4 regions of the Ruegeria sp. HKCCD3925 genome follow, and region 1 is predicted to be linked to each of the others. Evidence: riboswitches for the same ligand, from Rfam matches in the RefSeq annotation. Region 1 holds a riboswitch; each other region holds the start of a gene.
The links. Region 1 has a riboswitch for cobalamin ahead of AC2TEM_RS18115 (hypothetical protein). Riboswitches for the same ligand answer to the same signal wherever they lie in the genome.
Positions count from the first base shown of each region.

Region 2: linked by a shared signal. The riboswitch ahead of AC2TEM_RS12405 (DUF1636 family protein) and the one ahead of AC2TEM_RS18115 (hypothetical protein) in region 1 are both predicted to bind cobalamin.
Region 3: linked by a shared signal. The riboswitch ahead of AC2TEM_RS05200 (DUF1636 domain-containing protein) and the one ahead of AC2TEM_RS18115 (hypothetical protein) in region 1 are both predicted to bind cobalamin.
Region 4: linked by a shared signal. The riboswitch ahead of AC2TEM_RS16135 (energy-coupling factor ABC transporter permease) and the one ahead of AC2TEM_RS18115 (hypothetical protein) in region 1 are both predicted to bind cobalamin.

Region 1 is NZ_JBWVBI010000008.1:50,787-54,996, forward strand. It holds gene rsgA (ribosome small subunit-dependent GTPase A) at 1-442, shown strand, start outside; gene AC2TEM_RS18110 (alpha/beta fold hydrolase) at 479-1,336, opposite strand; cobalamin riboswitch at 1,458-1,678, shown strand; gene AC2TEM_RS18115 (hypothetical protein) at 1,770-2,177, shown strand; gene AC2TEM_RS18120 (phosphatase domain-containing protein) at 2,182-2,682, opposite strand; gene AC2TEM_RS18125 (DNA polymerase III subunit gamma/tau) at 2,855-4,210, shown strand, end outside.
Region 2 is NZ_JBWVBI010000004.1:461,244-465,453, forward strand. It holds gene cobN (cobaltochelatase subunit CobN) at 1-1,115, opposite strand, end outside; gene cobW (cobalamin biosynthesis protein CobW) at 1,121-2,176, opposite strand; gene AC2TEM_RS12405 (DUF1636 family protein) at 2,173-2,553, opposite strand; cobalamin riboswitch at 2,639-2,845, opposite strand; gene AC2TEM_RS12410 (NAD(P)-dependent oxidoreductase) at 2,951-3,937, shown strand; gene AC2TEM_RS12415 (glycosyltransferase family 2 protein) at 4,052-4,210, shown strand, end outside.
Region 3 is NZ_JBWVBI010000002.1:41,046-45,255, reverse strand. It holds gene AC2TEM_RS05215 (iron ABC transporter permease) at 1-233, opposite strand, end outside; gene AC2TEM_RS05210 (ABC transporter substrate-binding protein) at 235-1,182, opposite strand; gene AC2TEM_RS05205 (ABC transporter ATP-binding protein) at 1,201-1,986, opposite strand; gene AC2TEM_RS05200 (DUF1636 domain-containing protein) at 1,983-2,339, opposite strand; cobalamin riboswitch at 2,442-2,649, opposite strand; gene AC2TEM_RS05195 (hypothetical protein) at 2,633-2,788, opposite strand; gene AC2TEM_RS05190 (catalase family protein) at 2,908-3,975, shown strand; gene AC2TEM_RS05185 (peroxidase family protein) at 3,994-4,210, shown strand, end outside.
Region 4 is NZ_JBWVBI010000006.1:211,045-215,254, forward strand. It holds gene AC2TEM_RS16130 (transglutaminase-like cysteine peptidase) at 1,112-1,735, shown strand; gene AC2TEM_RS16135 (energy-coupling factor ABC transporter permease) at 1,841-2,524, opposite strand; cobalamin riboswitch at 2,601-2,813, opposite strand; gene AC2TEM_RS16140 (L,D-transpeptidase) at 3,029-3,691, shown strand; gene AC2TEM_RS16145 (hypothetical protein) at 3,733-4,005, opposite strand; gene AC2TEM_RS16150 (heavy metal translocating P-type ATPase) at 4,192-4,210, shown strand, end outside.

The DNA.
Region 1 (4,210 bases):
GACGCTCGCCAACGGGATGACGGGGCAGGATCAGGCCACCGCAGGTATTCGCGAAGACGATGCGCGCGGCAGGCACACAACAACGGCACGCGCCTTGCATCGCATGCGCAATGGCGGCTGGCTGATCGATACGCCCGGCATGCGCGCGTTACGTCTGCTAGATGCACAAGAGGGGTTGGATGAGGTGTTCTCGGACATCTCAGACCTCAGCCTGAATTGCCGCTTCTCGGATTGTCAGCACGAGACTGAGCCCGGATGTGCGGTACAGGCTGCAATTGACGCCGGCACACTTGATCCCGCGCGGCTGGACCGCTGGCGCAAGCTGCGGCGCGAAGACCAACACAATTCCGCTTCGGTGGCGCAGGCCCGCGCCCGCGACAAGGCGTTCGGCAAGATGGTGCGCAGCGTGATGCACGAGAAAAAATCCCGTAAAGGGCTATAACGAAGCTGGGCACCGGCCTACCGGTGCCCAGCGCTATCAGGCGATCAGCCTAGGCCAGACTGCCGCATTCCGTCTTGCGAATGCACCGATATGGCCGATCTTGGATACTCCGAATTCGCTTGGTGCAAGCAGATGGCGCCCGGCTTTGGGTCCATAGAGATCGGCAAGACGCCAGACAGCATCCGGCGGCACCATTTCATCATCTGCGAAGGTAAACAGATCGACACGTTTGCCCAAGTCTTCCCAGCGGGCGGCGGGCAGTGTCGTGCCGATCTCTGGCACATAGCTTTTGGGGGCGGTGCACCATTTGCGCCATTGCCAATAGACTTGGGCAGGCAGGTCCGATCCAAACCCGACCAACCGTCCGGGCAGGTAGCCAAGCGCCTTGACCACCAGCGGCGCGTGACCAAACCAGAACAACGCCGCCAAAGCGCGATAAGGCCAAGGGTGATCCGCCAGCGTTACCAGACCCGAACAGACACAGATCATCCTGTCAATCTGATCGATATCGGGTTGGATCGGGCCAAACATTCCGCCCAAGGAATGACCTATGCTCCATAGCTTGGCCTGCGGAAACCGTCGGCGCATCTCGGCCCGGGCGGCTGGAATGTCGATCAACGCCCAATCGGCCATGGTGACATTTGACCGCTTTTGTGAACCCACCAAAGAGTGACCAAAATCCCGGTAATCGTAAGTCAGGCAGGCCATGCCCTGTTCTTCGGCGAGCCACCGGGCGAAGTGCTGATAGTAATCCCTTGGCACCCCAGTCGCACCGTTTATGACGACCACCTTTTCGGGGTCGGCAACCGGACGGTAAAGCCGCGCCGACAACATTGCCGGGTCGGACGGGATCTGAAAATCCTCGGTCACAACCGCCTGCTGCGTGTCCAACATGGTGCCCTCCAATACCGACTGAACTGATCAGTTCACCCGAAGCGCCTCAAGTCAAGGTTGACGTGGCTGGACCGTACGTCACTTGCCTGACGCAATCTTCTTGACTCGGGCACGGCGCAGCCGATAGCCATGTCGCGATGGTTCTCGCGCCCAATCGGGCCGGGATGAAAAGGGAACACGGTGCGGTTCTGCCCGGATAAATCCGGAAAGAACCTAGTCCGAGACTGCCCCCGCAACTGTAAGCGGAGAGCAATGCCGAGATACCACTGGCCTTGAAGGTTGGGAAGGTCGGCAAAGCGATGACCCGCAAGTCAGGAGACCTGCCATCGGATGTAGAACCGAAACTCGGGCGGGGTGTCCGGGACGGGTTTGATCGTGCTCCGCAACGACCAACCTGTGCCACGCCCTTGCCTTGCGCGCGGAGGGCGCATTGATGATCTGGAAGACCAAAACACACGAATTCGCGGCGACCGTGTGCCAACGTACTGGCGCACCTTGCCCCGCATTGGCACAGATGGCGCGGGCTCTGACGCAGGCCATGTCCGCCACAAAACCGGTCACGAAAACTGAGTTTGAGATTGAAGGCACCATAGATCTGTCGCACTGCCCGGAAGGATGCACCGCCCGCTTTCGCGCCCAATGCGACCAGATACGCGTATTCTGCGGAACCGATCCTGAAATCGATACCGGCCGGCTGGATGACTACGCAGACATGATGTTCGGAACCGAGTACAGCAGCCTACCCGCAGACCTGCTAAGGAATCCTCCTTGCGCCATGCTTGAGGCTTCGCTTCTGGTGCAGCACAACGGTGGCGAAATCTCGCCACATTTTGGTGTCTAAGCCGTCAAACGGCTTGAACACGGGCCGGTTCAACGGCCCAAAGCATCTGGGCATTTGTCTCGACTGCGCAAGGACGCACCGTACGCAATCGCTTCAATGCCGTCTCAGGCCGTTCACCGCATTCAACCATCAGACGCAGAACCACCATCCCGGATCGGCCACAGCCACCACGGCAATGCACTAGCACACGGCCACCACCTGACAACGCCTGACGTGCGGTCGCGCCAACGCGGGGCCAGCGCTCCACAATCTCCTTGGGTGGCGTGCCAAAATCTTCGATCGGCAAATGCACCCATCTGCTGGCACGCCCCTGAATATCAGCGCCAAAATTCCGCGAGCCATCTTGAATCATCTCAACCTCAGTCGTCATCGAGATCACAAGCCCGGGCTTCCAGTCTGCGATAAGATCAAGGTCTTCTGTATACGTTCCTCCACGCCCAGGCATCGAGGACAAGGCCAAGGTGCCTCCGCCAACCTGCAACGCATAAACCACCAGTTGCGACATTATCTCCCCCCAAACAAACTTCACCCAACATCATACTGGTCCAGTAAATAGAATAGAGTGGATTTTAGCCGCATACCCACGCATTCCAAAATGAAAATCGTCCCGGCTGGCTGTGGACGCGGGCGGCGAGGGCCTCTACGCTGCGGCGTAACGCGAATCCGACAGAGCAGACATGACCGAGACGCCCAGCCCCGCCTACCAGGTTCTTGCCCGCAAATACCGCCCCGAAACCTTTGCCGATCTGGTCGGTCAGGACGCCATGGTGCGCACTCTGAAAAACGCCTTCGAGGCGGACCGGATCGCGCAGGCCTTCATCATGACCGGCATCCGCGGTACCGGCAAGACGACGACCGCTCGGATCATAGCCAAGGGTATGAACTGCATCGGTCCCGATGGCAGCGGCGGCCCTACCACCGAACCCTGCGGTCAATGTGAACACTGCGTAGCCATCATGGAGGGCCGCCATGTCGATGTGATGGAGATGGACGCCGCCAGCCGCACCGGTGTTAATGACATCCGCGAGATCATCGACAGCGTCCGCTATCGCGCTGCGTCCGCGCGCTACAAGATCTATATCATCGACGAGGTTCACATGCTGTCGACCAGCGCTTTCAACGCGCTGCTCAAGACGCTGGAAGAACCCCCCGAACACGTGAAGTTCATCTTTGCCACCACCGAGATTCGCAAGGTCCCGGTGACCGTCCTGTCCCGTTGCCAGCGCTTTGATCTGCGCCGGATCGAGCCGGAGGATATGATCGGACTGCTGCGCAAAATTGCAGGTGCCGAAGGGGCACAGATTGCCGAGGATGCGTTATCGTTGATCACCCGGGCCGCCGAGGGATCGGCGCGCGATGCGACCTCACTGCTGGATCAGGCGATCTCGCACGGGGCCGGTGAAACCAGCGCGGATCAGGTGCGCGCGATGCTGGGGCTGGCCGATCGGGGCCGGGTGCTGGATCTGATGGATATGATCCTGCGCGGCGATGCTGCAGGCGCGTTGACCGAGCTGAGCGGGCAATATGCCGAAGGGGCTGATCCACTCGCCGTCTTACGCGATCTGGCTGAAATCACGCATTGGGTTTCGGTGGTCAAGATCACCCCGGATGCCGCCGAAGATCCCACCGTTTCCCCCGACGAACGCGCCCGAGGTCAACAAATGGCCGAGGCTCTGCCCATGCGAGTCCTTACACGCATGTGGCAAATGCTGCTGAAAGCGCTTGAGGAAGTTTCCGCCGCACCCAACGCAATGATGGCTGCGGAAATGGCCGTGATCCGCCTGACCCATGTGGCCGACTTGCCTAGCCCGGAGGAGCTGATCAAGCGTCTGCAAGATACGCCTCCGCCGCCCAATGGTGGCCCCGGCAAGGGAATCGGTGCGCCTGGACATGCTATTTCCGCGCCACAGGCTGTGGCCCGACCGGCCTATGCCGCATCGGGAATCGGCGGCAACGCAGGCGGGCCAACAGCCGCGCTGGCCCAAGATGTGCAGGCAGCGCTGGCACGCTATCCTACATTTGAACATGTGGTT
Region 2 (4,210 bases), on a different contig from region 1:
TTGTCGTGAAGGTTCAGCCAGCCGGAGATGCGGTTGATGATGGCTTCGATCCGTTCGGGTTCAGCCCGATGAGCGAAACGAGAATACTCGAGATGCGGGTCGCGTTTGCCCGGCTCTTTGAAGGATACGATGCCCGCGTTGATCCGCCCGTCCACTTCCGGAAGGACCACATGCATGGCAAGATCAGCTGGTGAAAGGCCACGTTCCGCTTCGGCCCACGCTTTGCGGCGTGACGTGGCCAGCGCGACCTGAAAGACCGGCACCTCTGCCACATCGAGAGGTGAGGTGCCTGATGCGCCCTTGCCTGAGAATGAGGTGGCGTTCACGATCGCCGAAGGCTTCAGCGCCACAATAGTCTCGCGCAGCCAATCGGCGGCATTTGGTGCTTTGAGCGACGGGGCAAACAGGCCGACGGCCTCAAAACCCCGCGCCCGCAAGCTGCGGATCAACGCCGCAATTGGGGCGGTATCTGCCGAGGTCAGGTATGCGCGATAAAAGGTCACGATGATACGTTTCGTATCACCTGACAGAGCGTTTTCTGCCGGGATCACACCGCGATCCGGGCACCAGGCGCCGCATTCGGGGATGGTCTTCGCGCCCATGACCGGACCTGCATACAATCCAGCAGCCAGTGCCATCTGCGCCAGAGCGGCCTGCGCCGCGACCTCTCCGCCGGTGTCGCAGAGATGCGCCAGCCGCCGCAGGGTCGAGACGGGTAGGGTAGAGTAGTCGTCCAGCCGTGTATCCTCGCGCCCGTCTGCAGGCAGAACGGCCAGCGCAATTCCGTTGGCCTGCGCCAGTGCCAGAACCTGTTGCAGTCCGTAAGCCCAATAAGGCACACCGCCAATTAGACGGATCAGGATGCCCTTTGCGCCCTCCAGTGTCTGCTCGACATATGTGTCGACTGAGAGGGGATGCTTCAGCGCCGTCAGATTGGCCAGCCGCATCGTTGGCATGCGTCCTTCAGGCCCACCTCCACGATGCCATCCCGCCGCGAAAGCGCCAAGGTCACTGTCGGAAAAGGACAGCACCACCAGGTCCGCCGGGCTCTGGCCCAGATCGGTCGGGGTCTCGGTTTCTTCGAGCCCATGGCTTTCGCGGAAGACGACGTGCATAGGTCTTACTCGGCAGCCTCGGTAACACCCACGAGGATATCGCGGATCTCGGCCTCTTTGATATCGTCATGCTCGGCAATGACCACAAGGCGCGACCGACGGTCTTCGCCGGGCTCCCACGGGCGGTCATATTGGTGACGCACGCGCGCACCGACGGCCTGAACCAGTAGGCGCATGGGCTTGCCCTGAACGGCGGCATAGCCTTTGACGCGCAGGATATTCAACTCGTTGGCCAATCGTTCAATCTTGGCGACTAGATCAATCGGATCGGTTTGCTCGGGCAGTTCAACGATGATGCTTTCGAAATCGTCATGCTCGTGATCGTGATGGCCGTCGTGATGGCTGGGACGCGCGTCCATGTCATCCTCGGCCGCGGCTTCTAGACCCAGCACGACGCGGACGTCCACGGCACCCTCGGCCACTTCGACCACGGGCATGGGGCGGGGCGCTTCGGCGGCGATGATCTCTTTCGCTTTCGCAACGCCTTCCGGGCCAGCCAGATCGGGCTTGGTCAGCAGAATGATGTCGGCGCAGGAAATCTGATCCTCGAACACCTCGGACAAGGGAGTTTCATGATCAATCGAGTCATCTGCCATGCGTTGCGCATCCACCGCCTCGACATTTGGAGCGAACCGACCAGCGGCCACAGCCTCGGCATCGGCCAGAGCAATCACGCCATCGACGGTGATTTTCGAGCGGATATCGGGCCAGTCGAACGCTTTCAACAACGGTTTTGGCAGGGCGAGACCGGAGGTTTCGATCAGGATGTGATCAGGTCGCGGCTCTAGTGCCATCAGGGCTTCAATGGTCGGGATGAAATCATCGGCCACGGTGCAGCAGATGCAACCATTGGCCAGTTCCATGATGTTTTCTGCGGGGCAATCAGGAATGGCGCAGGACTTCAGGATATCGCCATCGACGCCGACATCGCCGAATTCGTTGACGACCACCGCCAGACGCTTGCCCTGCGGGTTCTGCATCAGGTGTCGCACCAAAGTGGTTTTGCCCGAGCCCAAAAAGCCGGTGATCACAGTGACGGGAAGTTTCTCGAGATTGCTCATTTCAGGGCTCCAATCGGGGGAATGCGGGCCGCACAGTTTTTGCGGAAATGTTCGGGACGTTCGCGCCATTTGACCAAACCGTCCTCGGTGGCGAGGTATTTGGCTGCGCCTTCGACGATGGTTTCAACATGGTCGATCTCGTTCAGATGCTCATACACGAAAGTCCAGCGATCCGGTCCTCCGCGTAGCACGATCGAGCAGCCTTCATCGCAATTCGACAGGCATTCCACAGCTTTCAAGGTAATGCCTTCGGGCAGGCCCGCCTGTTCAAGCGCCTTGTGCAGCAACGTGCCGGGGCGCTGGGCGTCATCCTCGACAGGCAGCCCGCGACGGCAGGTAGTGCAAACCAGCAGTTCGACCGGTGCGGTCTCGGTCATGTCTCTCATCCCCCCAAATCCTCTTCGTGGGGGACGGGGTTTCATGCGGGCCGATCACAGCCCCACACCGGAACACCCCGTCCGGTTTCATCTTCGGGCGTTGGCAGGTCTCCCGGCTTGCGGATGTCAGAGGAGGCCTCTGTCGGATGTCCCGCCTTCCCGGCCATACTGCCAGTGGCTTTGGGCACCCTCTCCGGTCACGGTCGCGGGGGCGGCTGCGTTTGACGGCAAAAACCGCTGACGCATTCCCTTTTCATCTGCTCTCGCAGACACCAACGAAAGGGACATGCGGCAGGGCAGGGTTGCTTGTCAAGCGAGTCGCGCCGATCCGTGAAAAAGCGGATAAAAAGCGACCTGTCGGGGTCGCTGGGCGGCATGATACTTCTGCAACGACGTGCTGGCATGGCAGCAAGATGCGAACAGGAGGATACCGCGCATGAAAGTAGGGTTTATCGGGCTGGGGAATGTAGGGGGCAAGCTATCTGGATCGCTGCTACGAAACGGTATCGATCTGACGGTTCATGACCTGAACCCGGATCTGGTGACCGAATTCGTCGCCAAGGGTGCCAAAGCCGCCAAAAGCCCGGCGCAACTGATGCGCGATTGCGATGCTGTTATAACCTGTTTGCCTTCTCCTGCGGCCTCGGATGCGGTGATGCAGGAAATGTTGCCAGAGGTCGGCCCTGGCAAAATCTGGATGGAAATGTCGACCACTGACGAAGCCGAAGTCAAACGCCTTGGCGCAATGGTCATCGAACGAGGCGGCGCAGCGGTGGATTGCCCGGTTTCCGGCGGATGTCACCGGGCAGCGACGGGTAATATCTCGATCTTCGCAGGCTGTGATCGTGAGACTTTTGAACGTATCCTGCCATTCCTGACCACCATGGGGCGGCGCATTTTGCACACGGGCGATCTGGGCTCGGCCTCTGTTCTGAAGGTGTTGACCAATTATCTGGCTACCGCCAACCTGATCACCTGCGCCGAGGCATTGGTGACAGCCAAGGCCGCCGGTATGGACCTTGGAACCACCTATGAAGCGATCAAGATATCGTCAGGCACATCCTTCGTGCACGAGACCGAAAGTCAGGTCATCCTGAACGGCTCGCGCGATATTTCCTTCACCATGGATCTGGTGAAAAAAGATATCGGTCTGTTTCAGGAGGTCGCCGACCGTGCCGGAGTTCCTCTGGAGATAAACCCATTGATGATCAAGATTTTCGAAGATGGCATCGCGCGATATGGTGAGCGTGAACTGTCCCCGAACATCATCAGGCGGCTAGAGGACGCGACCGGACTGGAGATCCAGGCGCCAGGGTTCCCAACCGAGATGCTGGACGACGAGCCAGAAGAACCGGGTTATGAGGTGATCCCGCAGAATCGGTAGATCGATTAATCGGCAAGCATTGCGGCTGTCTGGCGACCTGGTTGGACAAAATTCTGGTGCTATTCTAAATAGGTCGACAGGAGTCCGACACCGGCACAGGCAAGAGAACAACTTATGACGAATGAGACCTTTCTCATCGTAACAACGATGAAAAACGAAGGGCCTTTCATGATCGATTGGGTGGCCTACAACCACGCAATCGGCTTTGATGACATTCTGATTTATACCAATGATTGCGCTGATGGTACCGATGCCATGGGCGAACGGTTGCAA
Region 3 (4,210 bases), on a different contig from region 1:
ACGATGCCCAGCCCGGCACCGATCACGGCTGCAAACAACGCGCGGGGCAATCGAAGGTCGAATACGATCCTATGCAGCGGCGACATCTCTCCGTCCTGCAACCCGGTACCGCGCAAGATCGCGGTGAAGGTCTCGGACAAAGGTATCGAGGTTGTGCCGTAGATTGTGGAAATCAGCAAAAGGGCGGCCAGAACGACCGCCCCCAGCAACAATGTCAGGCCCAATCGGCCCATATCAGCTCTGACCCGGATGCATCGCGCGCGCCATCTTCGAGATCGCTTCGATATTTGCCGGTCCCGGCGTCAGCTCTTCGTAGCGCAATCCGATCCAGCGTTCGTTCTTGACGGCGTCAGTCTGGGACATGACGGGATGTTCCTGCAGGAACTTGAAGGTGTCCTCGGCGCCATTGCCGGTCTGATAATCCAACAAAACCAGGAATTCCGGGTTCGATGCGGCAACGGCCTCCCACGAAGTGCGGCCCCAGCTCGTGTCCATGTCATGAGTGACGTTTTCACCACCGGCGGCTGCGATCATCGCATCGGGAATCGCGAATTTACCGGCGGTAAACGGAGCATCTGCAGGACCATCCAGAAGAAAGACGCGGGGCCTGGGCAGTTCAGCAGTCTTGGCTTCGATCGCTGCCAGCTGCTCTTTCCAGCCCGAGACCAAAGCCTCGGCCTTGTCTTCGACTTGCATCACCTTGCCCAAGCGCAACACATCGCCAAATAGAAGATCCATGCTGGCTTCGGGGCGATCCTTGTCCAGATGGACGCAGCTTTCGGTTAGAACCATGGTCTTGATTCCGAACGGTTCCAATGTATCTGGGGTCACATCACCACCCGGCTTCATGCCATAGTACCAACCGGCAAAGAACAGGTCGGGTTCAACCGCCACCAAATTTTCGACGGTCGGATATTTTGGCGCAAGCTCGGGGATGTCGCCACGCAGGGCATCAAAATCAGGGCTGGTCTTGTACCAGCCGGTGATGCCGGTCAGGCCGACGATCTTGTCCTGCAGACCCAATGCAAAGGCCATATCGGTCATGTTCATGTCATGCACAACCAGGCGCTCGGGCGCGGTATTAAAAACCAGCGGTTCGCCGCAGTTGTCTACGGTGACTTCTTGCGCAGCAGCACCGCTTGCCATGGCGGTGGCCAACGCCACGGGCCAGATGTATTTCATATCAGTGTGTTCCTTCGACTAAGTTGAGACTGTAGTTCTTCGAATATCAAGCGCCGGGATCACGCGGCCTTCGTGGAGAAAGCAGAGGAAATCAACGCCAAAAGTTTCGCGGACTCTTTCGGGTGTCAGCACCTTGTCCACCGACCCAAACTCGATCATGCGGGTCGATTTCATCAGCGCCACGTGTGTGGCGAATTCGGGGATCATGACAAGATCGTGTACGATCATGACCACGGTGATCCCAAGCTCGGCGACCAAAGACAGCATCCGCCCTTTTGCATCAGGATCCAGATGGTTGGTCGGTTCGTCCAGAAACAGCAACGAAGGGTTCTGCGCCAAAGCACGAGCGATATGGGCACGCTGACGTTCGCCTCCGGACAGTTGGGCCATGCGCTTGTCCGCGAGATTGGCGAGACCGGTCAGGTCTAAAATCCGGTCCAGCTCTTGCGCGTGGCCTTCGGCAGAGCGGTCCGCACGGATGGGTATTTGCCCCAGCGCAACATAATCGCGTAACGCCAAGCGTCCATCGGGCAGTTCCTGCTGACCTACCACTGCAATCATGCGCGCACGCTCTTTGGCCGTGAGCTGTTTCAGACTGCGTCCTTTGATCCGAACATCGCCAAGTGCCAGCGGCTCAGCGCCGCACAACAGATTGAGAAGCGTCGTTTTCCCCGCCCCGTTCGGGCCGGCGATGGCTAGAATGGAACCCTCGTCCAACTCGAACGAGACGCCCTGCAACAGGACATCTCCGTTAAGGGCATAATACTCAAGGTTTTCGGCAATCAGAAAGGGTGGCAACGTCATTGCGATGCCCCCTGTTCGATCCGCGGCATGCGCGAGAGGGTTTTATTGGACAACGCCTGCGGGCGATCAGTGGCATTTGTCCAGCCATCCGGGCTTTCACGATACTGCGCTGCAAACTCAGCCAGCGCCTGCACCTCATCCGCGGTCTGAATGCCACCAAAAAGGTATTGCGCCTTTCCTACGGCCTGGAACCCAACCGTTCTGGGACTATCGCAGCCTGCCATGCAAGACGACGCGCGGATCGCAAAACTGCGAGGTAATTTCCCAGTCAACGCATCGCAAATTTCATCAAGGGGCAGCCCTTCAGCGCAGCTTTCGCAGACTAGAATGAAATGATCAGGCGTATCTGGCATGGTCCACTCCACTTGTTTCCAAGCGCATGCGGAAGCTGCCGACAATGTAAACACGCGATTGACGCGCCATCAAAGCCTCCTTCCAGGACGCCCCGCCCCGGGTTGGTTAAACATCTGATGGCAGGTCTCCTGACTTGCGGGTCCGCGCTCGGCCAACCTTCCCGATCCTGTGGACCAGTGGCTGTTTGGCCTTGCTCACCGCTTACAGTTGCGGGGGCAGTTACGGAATTGGCACCTTTTGGCAAGCCTCACCGTATTCCCTTTTCATCCCGCGGCAACGCCACCGGGAACCATCAATCGATTGAGTGCCCGAGAACACCGGACACGTCAATGATAAAGTCGAAGGCACCCAACTCTGGTCGAGGATCGAGCGCCGCCAACCACGTGTCCGAAGCACCAACCGAATAGCTTGGGCTGCGCGCCGAATTTGTCTGGCCACGGTTGTCCATAGTTGGTGTGTTTGGAAATTAGACAATCTGAGGTAAGCTGAACAAATTTAGAGGTTTAGCTTTGTCAGCACCTTACCCCTGTTTGATCATTGCCTGGGTTTATCCAAGGAGACGGTTCTTTGACACATGTTTCGCAAAACGCATTGCCGCCGGATATTGTTGATGATGTCATTGACCACAATCTCGAGGCCGTAGCACGGTGGAAAGGCCATCGCTTAAGGGCTCAGCATGGGCGCAGTCACGGGTGTGTAGCTGCAATATTCACCGTCAGAAACGATCTACCAGAACAGTTCCGTCACGGCCTGTTTGAACAGCCCGCAGCCTATTCAGCCGCACTTCGCTTTTCCAACGGCGCGCATCTGGATGACCGGAAATCGGATGCCCACGGGATGGCGATCAAGCTTTTTGATGTGCCTGGCCCCAAGCTGATCGACGCCGAAGCACTTGCGCATCTGGGGACCACACAACTCAGCGACGAGTTCGATTTTGTATTGGTCGATCAGGATGTGTTTCCCAGCTACGTCCCCGATGAATATGAGCGATTGGGCAGGCTTGTCGCCACATTACAAGCGGTCCAGCACGCGATCAAAGGGCGACGAAAATGGAGCCTTAGGTTGATCACCAAAGGGCTGCGCGCAGGATTTCGAGCCTTCCTCACTCGTGAAGGCAAGCGTCAGTTTCGCGTCGCGAGTGATTTCGCCTCGAACTATATGCACTCGCCTTTTGAGGTCCATTTCTGGTCGACAACACCGTATCGGCTGGGCCCCGATCTAACAGTCCGATACCTAGCCCGCAGCGCTAAACCAAAAGTTCCGGCACATCCGGTAGACGACCCAGATGGGATCGGGCAGTGTTTGCGGCAAGACGTGGCCGATGGAGATAATCACTTCGAGCTGTGTGTGATTGAGCCCCCGCGCCCGGCCGACGAATTCGATGTGCTAGACAATCGCATCCGGTGGGCATGCGATCCGCAACCAGATGCACCTCTTGATCCGTACCATCATACCGTCACGCCCGTGGCGGATATCACGATTCCCAAAGGTGCAGAATTTGATCCGCAGAATGGCGACGCGATGAGCTTCTCGCCCTGGCGTGTCACGGCAGATCACGAACCTTTAGGACCGATTAATGCGATCCGGCTCAGAACCTATCTGAGCCTGGCCCGCGCCCGGTTCCCGAACCGATGACCAAACGGAGATGTATTGATGCTGGACGTTGATGATCTGATCAAACTCGGATTCAAGATCTCCCCACCCGTTACGAGTTATTTGGCCGCGATCAGGCTTGCAAACGCCGCGAAGATCCACCGACCGCGGCCCTATACAATGGGCGCAGACTACACGACATGGCCCGGCGTGTTTTCCCATCGCTGGATCGGTCGGCATACGACGCCAGAAGACCTCTCACCCGTCCTGCCGTCGG
Region 4 (4,210 bases), on a different contig from region 1:
CTGCCGGCCCTTCACGTGGTCGGACTCCTGAAATTGAAGAAACGGGTGCGCTATTACGGATATCGCACTTGGCTGTGGCGAACGGGCTGTTTCAAACGTAAGTAAACAAGGTGCTTTGAATGAGGGCTCTACTGACACACGCGATACTTCCGCGATGGCAGCGTTGTCTCCGCGAGCGAATACTGAGTCAGCAACAGCCGCTCCTGCATAGGGCAGCTTTGGTGCGCGTATCGCCACTTCAATCAATCCATGATCTCGCACAAGCACCGAGTGGAAGGTTCGACGGGCCGCGCTGCAGCATTCACATGTCGCGTTAAACGGCAGAATTGGGTCGGCTGTCATTTTTGCAGTTTAGCAATATGTAACAATCGAATTTGGTGGCGTTCATCCTCTCCGTCGCTTCCCTTTCTTGGACCAGCAGGGATTATGCAAACCAAACGCCCTAGACCGTCACGGGGAGGGCACTGCCCTCTCACTCGGGCAACCCTATCGGGCAGGGCCGAGGCCGCACCACCCCCATCGAATAGCCTCACCTCGCCCCGGCGTTCACCACATTGCAGATTAGCTGCGACAAGCTGCATCGCTGTCTGAACTGCAATTCAGCTCTGATTATCCGAAAGGGAAGCCGGATCAAACGAAACTGCCTGCGGTAGTCCTAAATGGTGGGTTTGGATTGAAGTATAATACTAAGGGTCATATTTAGTAGATGTCCGACTTCGAAGTTTCATCTGATTTCGAACATTCATTACAGTGTAGTCCGACTATGACGGTTGGGTAAGATAAGTGTGACCTTCAACAGGAAACTGTTCAACGTCACTGGCCTTAAACTCGATCGATGCCAAAACATAAACAAATCAGTGAATCGCGTCATCCAAATCCGCCACAAACCTCAAGCGTTTCCAACCCAGAACTACTAGTCGGCATTCTTATATGCCGCTGCAAGAATCTCAATTAAGCTCACCCATGCAATCACGACTTAAAACTGCGCGCTCGCGAACTTTGCTGCTCTGCATTTTAAATTGAATAAGCTGTTGTAATGCGTCGATGAACATAAAAGATTGAAATAGAGTTCTCTTGGCTCGGTAGCTTCAGATACCCAGGAGAAACGAGTATGGGGAAAGCAGATATGACAAAACCTACTTCCGCTCAGAAAAAAATCTCGGAAAGGTTACCAGTTTATCTATCGTTGGCCTGTATCATATGCAGCTACCTTGTCTCCGCCGCTTCATTGCAAGCTTCTGAGCTTCCCTGGATCAAACTAGATAGAGAGGTTCAGGCGCCATCGGGTGCCAAATCACTCTGCAAAGATTATTCGTGGGCGTGCGCGAATACTCGTACTTCTGGTCTGCCAGAAGCGCGGGAGAAACAGATCGTTAAAGCGATTAACTTGCGCGTCAATCGGAGGATCCGCGCCGTTTCGGATCAAAACCAATACGGGACAAAGGAATACTGGACACTACCAATGCAGGGGTCAGGGGATTGCGAAGATTTCGCTTTGCAAAAGAAGTTTGAACTAATGCAGAACGGCTTGGATCCTACGAAGCTACTTATTGCAACTGTCTTAGACACCAATCGCAGTGGCCATGCAGTTTTAGTTTATCGCTCGAGTGAAGGCGATTTGATTCTGGACAACGTCACCAACAGGATCAAATCTTGGAAGGAAACGAGGTATCTTTTCCTACGAATACAGGACCCAAATCACCCTGATCGTTGGGTGCAGGTTTCCAGCGGCTAAAAACAATGTGGCGCGCCTTCGAGACGCGCCACAATAAAATTTTGGTCCTGCGACTACTGGTTGTTTCGCGGCAACCCAAGTTTAGGACACCGCTTCAAACTTTGGTCAAGCTTTCGCAGCGTTGTACAAACGCGGAGTCACCAGACCTGTACTGTTCAAACCGCGCATTGCCTTGGCTGCCGCAAGTACTGCCAGATCAGCAATCGGCTCAATGACAATTACCAGCATATAAGCGCCGCCAAAGGACAGAACCGACGCCATGGTTTCTGCGCCGAAACCCTGGCCGTAGAAGGCCCAGAACCCAACCCATGCGACTACTCCTCCCTGATACGTCGCACTCAGCGCAAGAGCTTGGCCATATTTGAGGTCAACATATGCTGTGCCGGGTGCGATGATGCGGCTGGCCAGTGCTTGTAGCGCAAACAGCGGCACCAGCAGGGTGGTCAGGTTGATGAAGTATTGCGGAAGATCGAACGGGGCAAAAAACACACCCTGAATCAGGAGACCAGCTGCCAATCCAAAAGCCGCGGGTGCAGCACCGAGAAGCAGAAACAGCGTCGACCCCAGGATGAAGTGGACTTCAGAGACACCAACCGGGAAATGCGGCAGGACTTCGAAGAAAAGGAAAACCCCAACGGTGGCGAGCACCGAGCGCATAACAAAAGATGCAGGTCCATTCGCACGCAATGTGGAAAACGTTTCTTTCGCTGCGTAAGTAGCCGCACCTGCGGCGGTAACATAGGAAAGCGCGATTTTGGCACCATTCACGATGCCCGGTTCGATATGCATGTTCTTTCTCCCTACCGCCTCACCCGGCGGCTTGTCAGGTTGAATCGACCGTAAGGCCGACAGGTTCAGTCTGGGCATAGCCCGGCGCTTTACGGCAGGTCTCCTGACTCGCGGGTGCTCGCTCCGCCAACCTTCCCGGTTCCATTACGAACCAGTGGTGTCTTGGCATCGCTCTCCGCTCACAGTTGCGGGGGCAGTTACGGAATTGGCGCCATTGAAAACACCGAACCGTATTCCCTTTTAATCCTTTTGGCTTCCGCCATCAGGAACCGAAAACAATTCACCGCTACAATGGCGGCTTCGCCTGTGTCAATTGTCTTTGCGACCTATTCCAATGTAAACTCGACCGAAGCAGGATTCACGCAACCGGTCACTTGATCGACAGGGTAAACCAAGCGTTACCTGAAACCTCTTGAAGCTCTAGCTGCTAGAGGCTTTAAGATTCGGATTAATTCGCGATAGTGCGATCCAAATACGTTAAACTTGTGAACCAGGACGAGACCTATGCTTACAAGGCGCCATTTCATTCAATCCACCACAGCGCTGTTCTCGGCGTCTGCGGCCAGTCCATTGATCGCCAAAACCTGGCCAACCGCATCGCAGAAGACCTATTGGGACAGTCAGGTCACGCCAATTGGTTACGATCCAATGACCTCAAATCCGTGGGGTGTTCATGACCGTTTTTTACCAAGACGCGTCGCGGCAAATGATGGTTTGGTTCCAGGTGACATCCATGTGGATGCCGTCGCGCGCTATCTCTATCATATCGAAGAAGGCGGGACCGCAATGCGCTATGGCGTAGCGATCGCGCGCGGGAACCTTTACGAGCCCGGCACCTATGTTATCCGCCGAAAGGTCGAATGGCCACACTGGACACCAACCGCTTCAATGATCGAGCGCAACCCCGAATACGCGGAATTCCGGAATGGCATGGAGCCCGGGCCGAATAATGCTCTCGGCTCTCGTGCCCTTTATCTATACGTTGGAGACCGAGACACATATCTCAGAATTCACGGCACGCCTGAGCCAAGAAGCATCGGCGGTCGCGCAAGTTCTGGATGTGTGCGAATGATCATGGCTCATATCAATGACCTCTACCCAAACGTGAAAACCGGCTCGACCGCTTTCCTATACTCTGCCGAAGATAGCGTCACAGCCCGCTCATGAATATTGGGCAGCGTACATGGACGTCGCTGCCCTCATTTCGATCAGGCGTCGCGCGCAATGCAGATCGGAGCGCCATTCGTCGCGCGCAATGGTACCAATGTCGTCTCGACGGGTCCGCTGTGCTCATACCAAAAGCAATTGTCTTCGGGCAGGAGGCGCGCTGTGGTCAAATCCTGCGCCGGCCCTGCCAGCGCTACGACCGAATCTGGCACGTTGCCTGGTTCAAATGCTTTGCTTTTGGCCCCAGTGAACTGGGCTGAGCAACCAGCCGTAATCGAGACTAACGTGATGGTAATTGCGATCCGTTTCTGCATTGATCTATTCCAAATTTTTTGCGTCATCTGCAATTAGATTGCATCCACACGGCCGGCCCGCAAGACGAAATGAACTAACAATATCGCAGGCCAAGAACCCGGATGAAAAAAATATAAAAGGTATTGAAGCTCTAGTTACTGTAGGAACTATTTACAAAGGACCATAGAGATTCTTGAGGTCCAATCATGTCATCCGATACCCATA